Regions from separate parts of the Psychrobacillus sp. Z3-81 genome, predicted to be linked through region 2. Evidence: a T-box and tRNA genes for the amino acid it is inferred to sense, from the RefSeq annotation. Region 2 holds a T-box; the other holds one or more tRNA genes.
What was found. The T-box of region 2 lies ahead of thrS (threonine--tRNA ligase). A T-box ahead of a tRNA ligase gene usually reads a tRNA of that ligase, here a tRNA-Thr.

Region 1: it has a tRNA-Thr gene. The T-box ahead of thrS (threonine--tRNA ligase) is inferred to sense a tRNA for this amino acid. The anticodon was not compared.

Annotation. Positions count from the first base shown of each region.
Region 1 covers NZ_JBWQPU010000019.1:48,262-57,489, reverse strand. The annotation lists gene AC1ECF_RS16165 (L-lactate dehydrogenase) at 663-1,592, shown strand; tRNA gene AC1ECF_RS16160 (tRNA-Asn) at 1,757-1,831, shown strand; tRNA gene AC1ECF_RS16155 (tRNA-Thr) at 1,847-1,920, shown strand; gene AC1ECF_RS16150 (DUF1428 family protein) at 2,119-2,469, opposite strand; gene AC1ECF_RS16145 (MBL fold metallo-hydrolase) at 2,485-3,225, opposite strand; tRNA gene AC1ECF_RS16140 (tRNA-Val) at 3,463-3,538, shown strand; tRNA gene AC1ECF_RS16135 (tRNA-Tyr) at 3,562-3,645, shown strand; tRNA gene AC1ECF_RS16130 (tRNA-Gln) at 3,652-3,726, shown strand; tRNA gene AC1ECF_RS16125 (tRNA-Ala) at 3,748-3,820, shown strand; gene AC1ECF_RS16120 (GNAT family N-acetyltransferase) at 4,101-4,670, shown strand; gene rocF (arginase) at 4,740-5,645, shown strand; gene sigW (RNA polymerase sigma factor SigW) at 5,807-6,382, shown strand; gene AC1ECF_RS16105 (zf-HC2 domain-containing protein) at 6,394-7,017, shown strand; gene cdaA (diadenylate cyclase CdaA) at 7,151-7,987, shown strand; gene AC1ECF_RS16095 (CdaR family protein) at 7,980-9,228, shown strand, end outside.
Region 2 covers NZ_JBWQPU010000001.1:50,504-59,731, forward strand. The annotation lists gene polA (DNA polymerase I) at 1-824, shown strand, start outside; gene mutM (bifunctional DNA-formamidopyrimidine glycosylase/DNA-(apurinic or apyrimidinic site) lyase) at 837-1,709, shown strand; gene coaE (dephospho-CoA kinase) at 1,722-2,312, shown strand; gene AC1ECF_RS00250 (glyceraldehyde-3-phosphate dehydrogenase) at 2,432-3,466, shown strand; gene speD (adenosylmethionine decarboxylase) at 3,713-4,096, shown strand; gene nrdR (transcriptional regulator NrdR) at 4,217-4,681, shown strand; gene AC1ECF_RS00265 (replication initiation and membrane attachment family protein) at 4,706-6,055, shown strand; gene dnaI (primosomal protein DnaI) at 6,066-7,004, shown strand; T-box leader at 7,083-7,307, shown strand; gene thrS (threonine--tRNA ligase) at 7,381-9,228, shown strand, end outside.

The DNA.
Region 1 (9,228 bases), on a different contig from region 2:
GGATAGAGCAGATTTACTCTCATTCAGCAGTAATACTCTCGTTCCCGGAGCATTTATTCTCAGACAAGCCGATTTTACTCTCGTTCGTGCCAGACTAAATAAATGGATATCAGTGCCGCATTCCTATCAATATAAAAAAGTTATAATGGGGATAGTAAAATAATAATTCTTTGCAGACTAAAAAATTCTTAGTTAAAAAGGAAATCTTTTAATCCCGTACATAAAATTCGACATTTATGCGCAAAATAGTTGTATCTAATTTCCAAAAAAATCATCTATGATTTGTTGTAACATAGGACTTGTGGACAGAAAAGGAAGTTTGCGCTCCCTAATATAAGCTACTATAATAAAGATTGCATTCGGCGATACATATGAAGAAGTAGTTGCCCATTTGGAACCATCTATACGGTATGTTCAACTACATCACCTGAACCAATTTTTAATCAAAATGGAACACTGTTCTGGATCTAGCTTGAATTTGGATGGACAGGTGTATTGTGAAAAGGATTACCTAAAAATAGTAGTTCACTCTTAGTACATACAAGTCATTACTGTGCGACATACTTTTTACTGGTGTAATAAATACTTTAATTTAAGACATACTAACAGCGAGCGTTGAATGTATATCTGACTATTTTTGATTCTATATATGAGGTGATTTAATGAGAAAAGTTGTTTTAGTTGGTTGCGGTGCGGTTGGTACTGCTTATGCATATAGTCTAGTTAACCAAGGGGTTGTTACTGAACTTGTACTAATCGATGCTAATAAAGAAAAAGCAGAGGGTGAAGCAATGGACCTTGTGCATGGTATGGCAGTGGCAACAACGAACATGAAAGTTAGTGTTGGTACCTATGAGGAGTGCAAGGATGCACAACTAATTGTTATTACGGCCGGAGCCAACCAGAAGCCTGGTGAAACGAGATTACAACTCGTAGAACGCAACACTCGAATTATGCAATCTATTGTTCAGGAGATTAAAAAAAGCGGCTTCGATGGAATTCTTCTCATTGCTTCCAACCCAGTTGATGTGATGAGTTATGTAGCATACAAGGAAAGCGGCCTGCCTGCGAACAAGGTCATTGGTTCAGGAACTACCTTGGATACAGCTCGTTTCAAGGTACTTTTAGGAGAGTACTTTGAAGTAGATCCAAGGAATGTTCATGCAGTTATCATCGGTGAGCATGGTGATAGTGAACTAGCTGTATTCAGTCAAGCTAATATTGGGGTAGAATCGCTGGAAGATTTCTTGGAAAGACGAAATAATCCAAATGATAAAGAAAAACTCAACTCGATCTTTAACGCAGTTCGTAGGGCTGCTTATGAGATTATTAATCGTAAAGGTGTTACGAATTTCGGAATAGGAATGTGCTTAACAAGAATCACGAAGGCTATTCTCAATAACGAGCATTCTATTCTTCCAGTTTCTTGTTTATTGAACGGCGAATATGGCCAAGAAGATATCTATATGAGTGTCCCAGCCGTTGTAACATACGAGGGTGTGAAAGAAATTCCTACCTTAAAGTTGAATGAAGAAGAGACAAAGCTATTCAATCAATCAGCAGAAATTCTACGTAAAACGAGAGTAAACTAAAACTCCTTTTACAAGAAAATAACCATGGTATAGTTACCGTGGTTATTTTCTCTTATATTCTTTTTTAAAAAAAGCTGTATAAAATAAGGGTACAAAAACATACTAATGAAAGAAATTGATACTTGAAAAAGTTTGTTAAATTACCTATAATTATATCTAGACGTTCCGAAGTAGCTCAGTGGTAGAGCAACCGGCTGTTAACCGGTTGGTCGTAGGTTCGAGTCCTACCTTCGGAGCCATTTTTATGTTAATTTGCTTCCATAGCTCAGTTAGGTAGAGTGCTTCCATGGTAAGGAAGAGGTCACCGGTTCGAGCCCGGTTGGAAGCTTAATTGAAAAACAAAAAGCGAATCTCCAAAGATAATGGAGAGTCGCTTTTTTCTGTCTGTCTAGAATTTACCATGCTGTCCAAACAGAGAGTAATTGATAAGTATTAAACAATAGGTAGTAATGCTAGTTCATAAATGAAAAAGCGACTTTGTGATTGGCTCTGTTAAGACAATCACAAAGTCGCTTTTAAATGGACGTTATGGCATTCCAAATTCGCCGCGGACAGTTCTGCTCATATCAATCACCTTTGTCATTTGGTTATATAGCGTATTAATCCGTTCGTCCTGATCAACTTTCTCCAATACCTGAATCTGATGTCTCTTATTATGATAGCGGTTAATTTCCATCATCAGTATTTCTTTTTCAAGCAGTTCTACAGCAGATACCATTCCGGCACAACCGTATTCAGGCTGAATGGATGTAGCGACATATGTTTCACTTTCGATAGCGCCATACTCTTTATAGATGCGTTCGGCCTCTCGATTAATCTGTAAAAATTGTTCTTTATTTTCTTCAGTTACTGGATAAAGATAAATTTCTAAATACATGAGCGCCCTCCTTACTTAGGATGAAAACTTATAAGAGTACAGCGGTCTTGCTAGCCTTATTTTTTCTTTTCGTTCTATCTGCAGCTTTGCGTCCTCGGTATCGTAACCACTATGATAGTGCATTAAAATCATTTTTTTAGTTAAGGATGAGTCAAGCGCTTTTATTTCCTGTAAGCTAGGGTGGGAAAGGATGGGAAGATCCCACATATGACAGTCGTGAAAGATGGTATGAACATTTAGAGAATGAAGCAAAGCCTCGTTGACTATGGAATCACCACTGTAATAGAAATACGGCTCTGCTAATAATCCGTAACTGATCATCTGGGGAATATGATCTGTGCGGATAATACGAAATGATTGGCAAGCTATATAGAATTCTTCCTCTGGTCGAACGAGCGTTACATGAAAATAATCCTCCAATTTTTTCGGACCGTTAGTAGATAGCCCAAGTCCCTCCTTCAATGTATTCCATAAGCCTTCAACCAAATCCTCTGCAAGATAGAGATTTATTTTTCCTTTCCCAAGGATTGTCTTATAATGTGCTAGCTGCTGTAGACCGTTTATATGATCTTCATGGAGATGGGTGATGAATAAATGCTCTACAATATTTAAGTCAAATCCTAATTTCTGAAGCGACTGTCGATTAGTCGCTGGAAAGTCTATAAATAGGCGAGTATTGTTCCATTCAATAAATGCGCTATTATGTCCGATTCTATCTGGTAGAAAGTCTCCGGTTCCAAGGAAGGTTAATTGCATAAAGGTACACCCTTTCTGTCATAATTATGCTTTAGTTTAAGTATCTACCAATGGTAACAGAAAGAAAAGTACTACCTGGATAACTCGCTAAAAACTCTTGCCAAACAACCTATAAAAAAGTAGAATGATTACATAGTTCTTTTTAGAAAACAGATATCTTTTTTTAAAAAAGTGCTTGTTTCGAAAAGGTGCTTATGATAATATATTTATTGTCCGGTTTTTCAATAAAACCTACATGGAGGATTAGCTCAGCTGGGAGAGCATCTGCCTTACAAGCAGAGGGTCGGCGGTTCGAGCCCGTCATCCTCCACCATTTTAATTTATTTAATATAGCCTGGAGGGGTAGCGAAGTGGCTAAACGCGGCGGACTGTAAATCCGCTCCTTAGGGTTCGGCGGTTCGAATCCGTCCCCCTCCACCAGTTTTTTGGGGTATAGCCAAGCGGTAAGGCAACGGATTTTGATTCCGTCATGCCCTGGTTCGAATCCAGGTACCCCAGCCATTTTACACATCACCCTGATATGGGGCCTTAGCTCAGCTGGGAGAGCGCCTGCCTTGCACGCAGGAGGTCAGCGGTTCGATCCCGCTAGGCTCCATCCTAAAAAATCCTTTCCACCTTTCAGGCGGGAAGGATTTTTTCTTATTGTTCAGCTTCAGCGCTTTGCACCTCGAGGTCAAATGGGTGCCGACTGCCTCCTCGCAGTCCTTAATTTGCTTGTCGAGGCATGCCTTGTGCTTTCTTAATAGGACGATAAGTATTTCTTTTGTATGTATTTTGTTCTCTTTGAAATTTGCTTTCAGGAAAGTATGCTAGAAATAGCAATTCACGACTCACAGCTATTATTTATCTTCCACTATATAAAAAGAGGTGTACGGATGCTAAATTATCAAAATGTTACACTACGTCCTTTAAAAGAAACTGATTTTGTGGAATTATGGAGGCTGTTTGAGCCGGAAATATTTGAATTTATGTTACATAAAGTAGAAACACAGAATCAGTTGAATAAGTGGCTTCAGGCAGGTATTGACCAGATGCGTGAGAGGAAGGCTCTTACTTTTGCTGTAGAGCATACCGATACTAAAGAGATAATGGGAACTACACGGATTTATGGTATCGATTATACAAATAAGTCTTGTGAAATCGGCTCAACCTTTTACGGAAAAAGGTTTCAGCGAACGAATGTGAATACGGCATGCAAATATCTTTTATTAACATATTGTTTTGAAGATTTGCAGCTGATACGTGTTCAACTTAAAACAGATGAACAAAACCTCTCCTCCCAACGGGCGATTGAGCGAATAGGGGCAAAAAGAGAGGGCGTTCTTCGGAATGAAAGAATTCGTTCAAATGGAGTGGTAAGGAATACCGTTATTTATTCTTTCATTGATGAAGAGTGGGGAAAAACGAAAACCCATCTTTTTCAACTGTTGCATAAATATACGTGAGTTTGCGCTGTTGAGCCATATGAAATTTGGAATTACAATAGATGTATGAATTGAAAGGGGCTTAAAAACATGAATCATTTAAACCTATCCATTATTGGAGTTCCAATGGACTTAGGTCAAAATAGACGTGGAGTAGATATGGGTCCTAGTGCCATTCGTTACGCAGGAGTAGTTGAGAGACTAGAAGCACTTGGCCATCATGTGAACGATTTAGGGGATATTCCTATCGGTAAAAATAATCCAGAAAAGACGCCTCATGAAAAGCTTAGAAACTTACAAGATGTTATAGAGGGTAATACAGCGCTTGCTAATAAAGTACATGAGGTAGTAGCAAAAGGTGATTTCCCATTAGTGCTAGGCGGAGATCATAGTATTGCTATTGGAACGCTTGCTGGATTATCTGATCGTTATGAAAATATGGGGGTTATTTGGTATGATGCCCATGCAGATATGAACACAGAGGAAACGACGCCTTCAGGTAATATTCATGGAATGCCACTTGCGGTCAGCATGGGGTTAGGACATGAGGCGCTAGTAAATATCCGTGCGTATGCTCCAAAAATAAAACCGGAAAATCTAGTGATTATTGGTGCAAGGTCCGTTGATCCAGGCGAAAAAGCGCTTATTAAAGAAAAGGGTATTAAAGTATTTTCGATGCATGAAATTGACAAGCTAGGAATGACAGAAGTGATGAATCAAACAATCGCACATTTTCTAGCTCGTAAAGTAGATGGGGTTCACCTATCACTTGATTTAGATGGCATCGATCCGTTGTACACTCCTGGAGTAGGAACACCGGTGCCGGGTGGAATAAGCTATAGAGAGAGTCACTTGGCAATGGAAATGCTTTATTCCTCTGGTTTAATTACTTCCGCTGAATTTGTTGAGGTAAACCCTATACTTGATGAAAGAAATAAGACTGCTGATGTAGCGGTAGCACTAATGGGTTCTCTATTTGGTGAAAGTTTAATATAAAAATGAGTCAAAAAGTAGACAGATTTGTCTGCTTTTTCTTTTTTTATTTAAACACAAAGAGCTATTTCTTTGATAAAATTAAATTTAGATGAAAAAAATGAAACCTGCTGACACCTCGTACGTATAGGTAAGACAGCCGCATGGAGCGGAGGGAAATCTCAATGGATGCGTTAGTTAACAAAAGAATAAAGCAAGTGTTAAAAGGTGACAAGGATGCTTTTGCGGAAATCGTGGACCTTTACCAGCATAGGTTATATCAGGTTTGCTATCGTATGCTTGGGAATCGTCATGAGGCTGAGGACATTGCTCAGGAAGCGTTCGTACGTGCATTTATCAATATTCATACGTTTGATCAAAAAAGAAAATTTTCCACATGGCTATATAGAATTGCAACGAACTTATGTATAGATCGTATAAGAAAGAAAAAGCCAGATTATTATTTAGACGCGGAAGTAAAGGGTACAGAAGGATTAGACATGTATTCTCAAATAGCTGCCTCTGAGGAGCTTCCAGAAGAAGAATTGATGAAGCTAGAGCTGCAAGATAGAATACAGTATGAAATTAGCAGACTACCAGATAAGTATCGTTCAGCCATTGTCTTAAAGTATATGGAAGAGCTATCTTTACAAGAGATAAGTGAGATATTGGATCTGCCGCTGGGAACTGTAAAAACGAGAATTCATCGAGGTCGTGAAGCACTTCGTAAACAATTGAGCAAACAAGCCAATCTATTGTAGGAGGAATCATCATGAATGCGTGTCCAGAACGAATTGTTCACTATATGCACGAATACTTAGATGGCGAAATAAGTCGTGAACATGAGCTGGAGCTCAAGGCGCACCTACAGACATGCAAAGAGTGCCAGGCTCATATGCATGAGCTCAGTGATGTAGTTGCTTTTGTGAAGGGCGCGGCTCATGTGGAGGCGCCAAATAATTTCACTATGTCTGTTATGGCGAGACTTCCAAAGGAAAAATCGCATACCGGTGTAAGTAGATGGTTTCGCCATCATCCTGTTTTGACTGCTGCTGCAGTATTTCTTGTATTAATGAGCAGCATGCTATTCTCATCATATCAAGATGACCAGCAATTCTCTTTCACAAAGCAAGAAAACGTGATAGTAGAAGGAGAAACGGTTATCATCCCTGAAGGACAAGTCGTAAAGGGAGACTTAGTTGTAAAGAATGGGAATGTACGAATAGATGGAGAGCTAGATGGTAATTTGACTGTTATTAATGGAACAAAGTACATGGCTTCTACAGCAAATATTACCGGTACTTCCGAAGAAATAAATGAGGTCTTTGATTGGCTATGGTTTCATATAAAGAATAGTGTGAAAGAAGTAGGCTCGTTTTTCAAGAAAGATGAATAAGGGCAAGCTGGAAGAGTGCAGATAGATATTTTAATGTCTGCACTTTTTTTGCGTTCTTCGAAAGAGAATTAAAACACGCTTATATGTTATAATGAGAACATATGGATTCGTGAGGAAAAGTGGGGGATGCCACATGTCGTTTATGGAGCAATTTACCGATTTTATGCCAGTAAACGTAATTGTAAATATTTTAGATGTTTTATTGGTTTGGTTCGTTATATATAAAATTATCACCCTTATTAAAGGGACAAAAGCTGTTCAATTATTAAATGGTATATTTATTATTGTTGTAACAAAAATAATGACTGACTTTTTAGGATTAGATACCCTTGGCTGGATATTAAGTCAAGTTATTAACTGGGGTTTTTTAGCAATTATCATTATTTTTCAACCGGAAATTAGAAGGGCACTAGAACAGATTGGGAGAGGGAAGCTATTCTCTCGCGGCTCCCAACATGAACAAGAGGAGCAGGAGCGTTTAATCGATGCAATGACGAAATCTGTGAGCTATATGGCGAAGCGTCGAATTGGAGCGCTGATCTCTATTGAAAGAGAAACTGGGCTAACAGAGTATATAGAAACAGGGATACCTTTAAATGCGAATCTTACTTCTGAGCTGTTGATCAATATCTTTATCCCTAATACCCCGTTACATGATGGAGCTGTCATTGTACAGAAGAACAAAATAACCTCTGCAGCATGTTATTTGCCTCTATCAGAAAGTCCGTTCATTTCTAAAGAACTTGGCACACGTCATAGAGCGGCTATAGGGCTCAGTGAAGTAACAGATGCTGTTACCATTGTAGTATCAGAAGAAACTGGTGCAGTTAGCATAACCTCAAATGGTGATTTGCATCGGAATCTTTCCATGGATGAGTTTAAGGTGCATTTAAGTCGACTTTGGTTCGGAGCAACGGAGGAACAGGTGACATCCTCCAAGTGGTTGAGGAGGGGTAAGCAAAATGGATAAAATGTTAAGTAATCCATGGATTCTAAGAATTATTGCCCTTGCCTTAGCAATTCTGCTATTTGTCTCTGTTAAATCGGAATTTGATACTTCCGATCAAAATACAAGCGGTACCGACGTAGAGGTCTTAAGAGATGTTCCCTTAGAAGTATACTACGATGATGAAAATTCAGTCGTAACAGGAACGCCTGAAACTGTAACAGTTAACATAGAAGGACCTGCTCAGCAGGTTAAATCTACAAAGGTGATGAAGGATTACAAAGTCTTTGTAGATTTAAGAGAATTAACCTATGGAGAGCACCGAGTAGCTATTTCAACTGAATCCTTTTCTGATAAGCTTAAAGTTAAAGTAGAGCCTGCTTATATAGATGTCGTAATAGATGAACGTATATCAGAAGAATTTGTAGTTGAATTAGACATGAATGAGAGCCTGCTAGCAGATAATTACGTGATTGCTGATACGTCAGTAGAGCCAAGAGTAGTTACAATTACGGGTGCAAAAGGCGTTATAGATAGCATCGGTTATGTAAAAGCGACCATTACTGGTTCGAATGGAATAAATAAATCCTTTGAACAACAGGCCAGCGTTCGAGTACTAGATTTGGACTTAAACAAACTAGATGTCATGGTCGAACCTCGAACAGTGCTAGTAAAGGTCGGAGTAGAGGAGTATAGTAAGGAAGTTCCGATTGCTTTAGGTAGAGAAGGCTCGCCTAAAGAAGGAGTGACTATCCGTTCACTGACTACGGAAACGGAGAAAATTAGGCTTTATGGACCGAAATCCGTTCTAGATAAAATTAAACAGTTAAATGTGGATGTTGATATTAGCAAGATAGAGGAATCGGGCAATTTTGACTTGAAACTCTTAGTACCAGAAGGTGTCACAAAGCTATCCACGGAAAAAATAAAAATTAGGGCTGAAGTGACGGTAGTTGAACCAGAGGAACAAGGAAACGAGGAACAAGGAAATAAAGAAGAGGATGTATCTTCCTCCATCACCGAAAAATCATTTGAAAATGTGCAAATTGTGGTGAATGGGCTTGCTGAAAATTTAAGAAGTAGCTTTCATTTTCCTGAAAATGGGGTAATCACAGTAGTGGCGAAAGGGCCACAGGAAGCTTTGGATAAAGTACAAGCTAACAACATTTCCATATACGTTGATGCTAAGAACTCCGAACTTGGAGAAACAGTACTGCCTATTCAAATTGATGCCCCATCTAATATAGAGTGGGAAACATCTGAAT
Region 2 (9,228 bases):
ATACTCGCTATCAGCAGGCATTAACTTCCACAGGAAGACTAAGCTCCATCAATCCTAACCTTCAAAATATACCAATTCGTTTGGAAGAAGGAAGAAAGATTCGAAAGGCTTTTGTACCGTCCAGACCTGGCTGGGTTATGTTTGCTGCTGACTATTCTCAGATTGAGTTACGAGTACTAGCCCATATGTCTGGAGATCAGAACCTAATAGAAGCGTTTATTCACGATATGGATGTTCATACAAAAACTGCGATGGACGTTTTTCAAGTTACTCAAGAGAATGTGACCTCGGAAATGCGCCGAGCAGCTAAGGCGGTTAATTTCGGGATTGTCTATGGAATCAGTGATTATGGACTTTCACAAAGCTTAAACATTACAAGAAAAGAAGCAGCAAATTTCATCGAGCAGTATTTGAACAGCTTCCCTGGCGTAAAGGAATATATGGATGAAACCATAGCAAAAGCCAAGCAGAAGGGTTATGTCACGACTATTTTAAATAGAAGAAGATATCTTCCTGATATTACAAGCTCGAACTTTAATTTAAGAAGCTTTGCAGAGAGAACTGCTATGAACACCCCTATTCAAGGCAGTGCGGCAGATATTATTAAAAAAGCGATGATTGATATGGCTGAAAGATTATCAAATGAAAAACTACAAACAAGAATGCTGCTCCAAGTGCATGATGAGCTTATTTTCGAAGCACCACAGGAGGAAATAGCAATACTAGAAAAAATTGTGCCAGAGGTCATGGAATCTGCCATTAAGCTGATTGTTCCCTTAAAGGTAGACTATGCATATGGTCCTTCTTGGTATGAAGCAAAGTAAGGAGTAATAGAAATGCCGGAATTACCAGAAGTAGAGGGGGTTGTAAGAGGCCTCCAGCCAGTAGTTACTGGAAAAACGATTAAGTCTGTCGATGTTTCAGAAACAATCCTTACCTCCAAGATGAAGGGGAAGGAAGCCATTATTAAAGGGAGCAGCGTAGAAGATTTTCAAAGGCTGCTAGTCGGAAAACAAATTACAAGCATTCAAAGAAGATCCAAATATATTTATTTTCATCTTCAACAAGATAAAAAGGAACAGCTCCTCGTATCCCACTTAGGGATGTCGGGGGCCTGGTTCTATGTACGGAGCATACTCGATATATTGGAAGAGAAATTTAGGAAACATGCGCACGTTACCTTACACTTTGAAGAAGGTGACATGCTTGTATATGCCGATATTAGAAGATTTGGTGAACTGCGATTTTTAGAAAAAGAGGCTGATCACCCTCCCTTACTATTAATGGCACCTGAGCCGTTTGATGAAAATGCCCTTGATCATTTCTTAGAGCTAAGTAAGCTCCCTAAATATGAAAATAAAGCGATTAAGGAATTTATCATGGATGGGCATGTCGTTTCAGGATGTGGGAATATCTACGCAACTGAGGCGCTTTTTCGGATGAAAATACACCCTGCTAGAAAGGTAAAAAGGATTAGCAGAGAGAGAAAGATTCAGCTTTTCCAAGAAATTGTGATTGTTCTACTTGATAGCATCGAAAACGGAGGAAGTACTATTTCTGATTACCGTTCCATTAATGGTGGTGCGGGGAATATGCAACACAGGCTCCAAATGTATGGAAAAAAGGAATGTGGCGCTTGTGGCAGTAAAACGAAACAGCAAACAATTGGTGGTCGAACATCAACGTATTGTGGAAAATGTCAAAGGTAATGGGGGAACAAGATGATTATTGGATTAACAGGTAGTATTGCAAGTGGGAAGAGCACTGTTTCTAATATGCTGAAGTCTATGGGCTATCCCGTCATAGATGCTGACCTTGTAGCGAGAGTAGTGGTGGAAAAGGGGACAGAAACATTACAAGCAATTCAGTTTGCTTTTGGTGATGAAATATTAACGGAGGATGGGTCCTTAAATAGAGAAAAATTAGGATCCATCATCTTTCATTCTCCTGCTAAACGGAAACAGCTAAATGACATTATACATCCTGCAATCAGAGCAGAAATGCTCAGACAGAAAGAGGAGCTAATACAAGCCGGTCATCAAACAATTATTATGGATATACCCTTGCTCTTTGAAAGCAAGCTACAATCCTTTGTAGATAAAATCATTGTAGTGACCGTTACAGAGGAGACGCAGCTTCAAAGACTAATGAAAAGAAATAATTATACTTTAGAAGAGGCAAAAGCACGGATACACTCCCAATTGCCTCTCTCCATCAAAGAAAAGGGTGCAGATGCTGTCATATATAACAACGGTACGGTTCAATCGGCGGAAGAGCAATTAAAAAAAATATTGCTGTCATGGAATATATAATTGTTCGAATACTCCGAATATAATATACTGTCGTTTTAAGGCTGCGTATTCATAAAAATGTGTTATACTAATTACGAGTAAAAAACAAAAAAGTATCACACGTTATAGGAGGATATAAAATGTCAGCTTCGGTAGCAATTAATGGTTTTGGTCGTATAGGTCGTATGGTATTTCGTCAGGCAATTTTTCAAGAGGATTTAAGAATAGTAGCAATTAATGCAAGATATTCACTAGAGACGCTTGCTCATCTGATTAAATATGATTCAACACACGGTACCTTTACTGGAGAAATTGAAATTACAGACAATGCTTTAGTAGTGAACGGTCAAAGAGTAGAAATTGTTAACGAGCGTGAACCAGAAAATCTTCCTTGGAAAGAATTGAACGTTGATATCGTGATTGAGTCAACAGGAAAGTTCAATGATGGAGAAAAAGCTTCTGGACATCTGAAAGCAGGAGCAAAAAAAGTCGTTATTACTGCACCTGCTAAAAATGAGGATGCAACAATAGTGATTGGAGTAAACGATGATCAATTAGATGTTGCAACACAAAATATCATCTCTAATGCAAGCTGTACAACAAACTGCTTAGCTCCAGTAGTAAAAGTGTTAAATGATTCATTCGGAATTGAAAATGGGTTAATGACAACTGTTCATGCCTATACAAACGATCAAAATAACTTGGATAACCCACATAAGGACTTAAGACGTGCTCGTTCTTGTGGGCAATCAATTATTCCTACTTCTACGGGAGCAGCTAAAGCGCTTTCACTAGTTCTTCCGGAACTAAAAGGGAAAATCCATGGTATGGCGCTTCGAGTTCCAACTCCAAACGTATCTTTAGTAGATTTAGTAGTGGATGTCAAACAACCAGTTACAGCAGAACAAGTCAATGAAGCATTTGTGAAGGCTGCGGAAGGTCCGATGAAAGGAATCCTTGGAATTTCAATGGAGCCACTTGTTTCTATTGACTATAACACTACTACTCAATCTAGTACTATTGATGGCTTAACTACTATGGTAATGGGAGATACAAAGGTGAAGGTTTTAGCTTGGTATGATAACGAGTGGGGCTATTCTGCTAGAGTAGTAGACTTAACAAAAAAAGTGGCTAATGCGCTACAAGTTGAGGATAACTTTGTAAGAAATAGCTGATTGAAGTGTCGTCTGGCCATTTATTAAATGGTCAACAACCTATATTTTAAAATTTTTTCCATCCTCTTTCTAAATTTCTAGAAAGAGGATTTTTTTTATTGCCAAACGAATATATATATTCTATAATTGGAATCGTGTACTTCTAGTACATGGACTACTTAAAGGGTTAGGACCTCTTTGGACTAACTTTCCCCCGTGGTAGTCAACTTTGATAAAAATTAAACTAATCAAAGGGGGAAACGGACATTGGAGACAATGGGACGTCACATTATTGCAGAACTATGGGAGTGCGATTTTGACAAGCTTAACGATATGCAATTTATCGAGCAAACTTTTGTTGATGCTGCACTCAAATCTGGTGCAGAGGTTAGAGAAGTTGCATTCCACAAATTTGCACCTCAAGGTGTGAGTGGAGTCGTTATTATTTCTGAATCGCATTTAACGATTCACAGCTTTCCAGAGCACGGATACGCTAGCATCGATGTCTACACATGTGGAGATTTAGATCCGACAATCGCTGCTAACTATATTGCAGACGCTCTTAATGCTGGAACGCGCGAAACGCTCGAAATGCCTCGTGGTATGGGGCCAGTTAATGCACCAAAAGCACGTGTGTCAGTTCAAGCGTAAGAAAAACATGACTATAATGAGTGAGCAGAGGAAGAGATTCCTCTGCTTTTTCGATTTTATTGAAAAAAATTGTTATAATAGATATACAAAAATTTAATGTATGATTTAGGAGAGGTATATATGAGGTGCCCAGCATGCCAATTTAACGGTACGAAGGTAGTTGATTCACGCCCAGTGGATGACAACAAGGCTATAAGAAGAAGAAGGGAATGCGAAGACTGTGGTTTTCGATTTACCACTTTTGAAAAGGTAGAGGAAACGCCTTTAATTGTAGTGAAAAAGGATGGGTCTCGAGAGGAATTTAGTCGCGAAAAGGTATTGCGAGGTCTTATTCGAGCTTGTGAGAAAAGACCGGTGGCTTTAAGTCAGCTTGAAGATGTTGTTTATTTTATTGAGAAAGAGCTAAGAAGAACGGGGAATTCTGAAATTAAATCGGAAGAGGTCGGAGAAAAAGTGATGGACAAGCTTGCGGAAATAGATGAGGTAGCTTACGTTCGCTTTGCTTCCGTTTATCGACAATTCAAAGACATCAATGTATTTATTGAGGAACTAAAAGAGATATTAAAGAAAAACCCTTCGTTATAAAAGGAAAGAGATGGTGAATGAAGTATGTTATATAAAGAGCTGAATGCTACTGATTCATATAAAATTCGCTTGCCATATTCTTTTTCGGACTATGATCGTCAACTATTGACTTTGTTTTATCAGCCGATCGTTGGTGCTGAGGGAATAAGTCTTTATTTAACCTTATGGGCAGATGGAGAATTAAAAGATGAGCATGAGTGGCCCCATTATCATTTAATGAATGTGCTGGGTGTGTCCCTAGGTAAGGTTTTTCAAGCAAGAATATCGTTAGAGGCAATTGGTCTGCTAAAAACCTGGCAAAAGTCTGAGGATAGCGGTAGAATGTTTTACTATGAATTAGAGGCGCCGCTTGACCCCGAATCTTTTTTGAAGGATCCATTGCTCTCGATGTTCTTATTTAATAAAATTGGAGAGCATGCATACAAGCAGCTGCGTAGCAGGTACATACAAAATGCTGACTGGAACGAAGGGTATAAAGAAGTATCTCGTACTTTTTTAGATGTGTTCAAACCATCAACTAGAGGAAAAGCATCATTGTCTGTTGAAGAAGAATATGAATCTAGGGGAGAGCGTGGGAAAATCCCATTTTTTTATGACAGCTTTGATTTTGGTCTATTACAGGAGGGATTATCAGAGCAGCTTGTCCCTAAATCTGCTTTAACCTTTGAAGCAAAGGAATTAATCGCCAAGCTTGCTTACCTCTATAATTTAAGTCCAATTGAAATGCAGAAGGTAGTTATTCTAGCATTGGACGAGGAGCTTCGCTTGACGGAAGCCAGATTGACGAAAGCCTGTGCAGAATATTACAAGCTGACAGTCTCTAAAACAGCTCCTGTCATAGAAAAGATAGAGCCAAAAGTATCTACTCCTGCACCAATTAGGTCCATGTCTAAAGAGGAAGAGCTTCTCTATTATTTAGAAAATACTCCTCCGGTTGACGTACTAAGAGATATTGCGAACGGGAAAGAGCCGATTTTAGCGGATGTTCAACTGGCTAATCATTTTGTGACGTATTTCAAAATGCCAATTGGTGTGGTTAACGTATTGCTGCAATATGTTTTGTTGCGAACTGATATGAAGCTAACAAAAAACTATGCAGAAAAAATAGCTTCCCATTGGAATCGTAAGGGTGTCAAAACAGCCAAGGAAGCAATGGAGCTTGCAAGAAAAGAGCATGAGCAATACCTAAAATGGAAGACAGAGGGCTCCAGCGCAAAAACTTATACGAAAAAGCCTACCAGAGAAGAAAAGGTGCCAGACTGGTTCTATAAAAAAGATGGTAAGTTGAAACAATCAGGAAATGTAACGAACGGTATTCAAGACATTGATGCAGAGCGCCAAAAACTGATGGAAGAACTCGGAATAAAGAGGTAGGTGAAAAGAAATGGAACGAGTAAACGAAACATTAAAGAGAGTCATTTCCCCGGAAATATCTTCAAAATTAAGTGAACTACAGCAAGAGGTATTAGAGGATGCGGAAGTTCAAAAATTTATGGAACAGAATGCAGAAGTGATTACGAAAGAAATGGTAAGAAAGAGTTTAAACAAGCTTTATGAATTTAAATCTCAGTCACACCAATGCGAGGACTGTCCTTCCTTGGGTGAATGTGTTAACCTCATGAAGGGCTATGAGCCAAAGCTTTATATTGACCGTAACTTGATCGATACAGAGTATATTCGCTGTCGGCGTGGGGTAATGGAGGATGAGAGACGGAAGGTAACTTCTATGATTGATAGCATGCATATGCCGAAAGAAGTTATGGAAGCCAGCCTATCTAATATAGATCTGGAGGATGGAAGCAGGGTTGTTGCTGTTCGTGCTGCAAAGGATTTCTTAAATGAATGGGAGCAGACAAATGAACTGCCATCCAAAGGGCTCTATATATATGGGGAGTTTGGTGTAGGGAAGTCGTATTTGCTAGGAGCATTGGCAAACGAATTAGCAGCAAGACATATCCATTCCGTTGTTATCTATGTGCCTGAGTTCTTAAGAGAAATGAAGCAGGCTATTCAGGACCATACGTTGTCTCAAAAAATCGACTTTGTGAAAAAGGCTCCAGTACTCATGCTTGACGATATTGGTGCAGAGGCAATGACAAGCTGGACACGTGATGAGATATTAGGTACCATTTTACATTATCGAATGTCTGAGCGTTTACCTACTTTTATTACCTCTAATTTTAATTACAATGAGTTAGAGCATCACCTTTCAGTTACACAGAGAGGGGAAAAGGAAGTAGTAAAGGCAGGGCGTATTATGGAGCGTATACGTACCTTGACAGTGCCAATTATGCTACAGGGCAAAAACTGGCGTAATACGTAAAATCAAGGAGAAAATTGTTTAAATAACAACTTGCAAACAAACTTTTCCTAACGTATAATCAAGTTCATATAAGGATAACTAAATGCCTTGATGAGGACAATAATCAGTTTGTACGACTTTTTAGAGAGAGAAGCCTTGGCTGTAAGCTTCTTAAGTACCGGCAATCGATTTACCACCTCGGAGCAGTAGCTGTGAATAGCTGTAGCAGCTTACCGGTCACCGGCCCGTTAGCCGATGTAGAGCTTCGTCTATTTCTAATAGACTGAAGAAGGGTGGAACCACGAATCGTACCTCGTCCCTTTTATAGGGAGGAGGTTTTTTGTTGTATAAAAAACCTTTAGGTACCATGTAATTATTAAACGAAGGAGTGTCACAAATGGCAGAAATGATTAAATTAACATTCCCTGATGGGGCTGTGAAGGAATTCCCTGCGGGAACTTCTACTGAAGATGTAGCACAATCTATTAGTCCAGGTCTTCGTAAAAAGGCATTAGCAGGTAAACTAAGTGGACGTCTTATTGATTTAAAGACACCAATTACAGAGGACGGGGAAATTGCAATTATTACTCCGGAATCAGAGGAAGCATTAGAAATCCTTCGTCATAGCACTGCGCATTTACTTGCACAGGCAGTAAAACGCCTTTTCAAGGATGTAAAGCTTGGTGTTGGACCGGTAATTGAAGGGGGCTTCTACTATGACGTGGATTCTCCAGAGCCGATTACAGCGGACGACTTAGTTTTAATTGAAAAAGAAATGAAAAAGATTATTAATGAAAATATCGAGATTGTCCGTCATGACGTATCTCGTCAAGAGGCTTATAATCGCTTCAAGGAAATTGACGATGAATATAAGCTGGAGCTATTAGAAGCAATTCCGGAGGATGAGCAGGTTTCTATCTACGAGCAAGGTGATTTCTTTGATCTTTGCCGCGGAGTCCATGTTCCTTCTACAGGGAAATTAAGGGAATTCAAACTATTGAGCATTGCAGGTGCATACTGGCGCGGAAATAGTGACAATAAAATGCTTCAACGTATCTACGGGACTGCTTTCTTCAAAAAAGAAGACCTTCAAGAGCATCTTCGTCTGTTAGAGGAAGCAAAAGAACGTGATCACCGTAAAATCGGGAAAGAGCTAGATCTTTTCATGAATTCTCAAAAGGTTGGTCAAGGTCTTCCTTTATGGCTTCCAAATGGAGCTACGATTCGTCGTGTAATTGAGCGCTACATCGTGGATAAGGAGCTAAAGCTTGGTTACAAGCACGTGTATACACCAGTACTAGGGTCCAAGGAGCTTTACGAAACATCTGGTCACTGGGAGCACTACCAAGATTCCATGTTCCCACCAATGGAGATGGATAATGAGACACTTGTACTTCGTCCGATGAACTGTCCACACCACATGATGGTTTTTAAAAACGGAATGCATTCTTATCGTAACCTTCCATTACGTATTGCAGAGCTTGGAACAATGCACCGCTACGAAATGTCTGGAGCTGTTTCGGGATTGCAACGCGTACGTGGAATGACATTGAACGATGCTCATATTTTTGTGCGTCCTGATCAAATCAAAGAGGAATTTAAAAAGGTAGTAGAGCTTATTGTTTCTGTCTACAAAGACTTTAAGTTAGAAGACTACTCCTTCCGTCTTTCTTATAGAGATCCAGAGGATAAAGAGAAATATTTTGATGACGATGACATGTGGGAAAAAGCACAAAGCATGCTGAAGGAAGCAATGGATGAACTAGGCTTTGACTACTTTGAAGCAGATGGAGAAGCTGCTTTCTACGGTCCAAAGCTTGATGTCCAAGTGAAGACAGCTATTGGTAAAGAGGAAACGCTATCCACAGTTCAACTTGATTTCCTATTACCAGAGCGCTTTGACTTAACGTATGTTGGAGAAAACGGTAAGCAGCATCGCCCTGTTGTTATCCACCGTGGCGTAGTGTCTACAATGGAACGCTTTGTAGCATTCTTAATTGAGGAATATAAAGGTGCTTTCCCAACATGGTTAGCTCCTGTTCAAGTGGAAGTTATCCCAGTTTCTAACGAAGTACACTTCGAATATGCAAAAGATGTAGAAGAAAAATTAGTTGCTGCAGGCTTACGTGTAGAAATGGATGATAGAGAAGAAAAGCTTGGCTATAAAATTCGTGAGGCACAAATGCAAAAAATCCCATACATGCTTGTTTTGGGAGATAAAGAGTTAGAAGCAGGGACAGTAAAT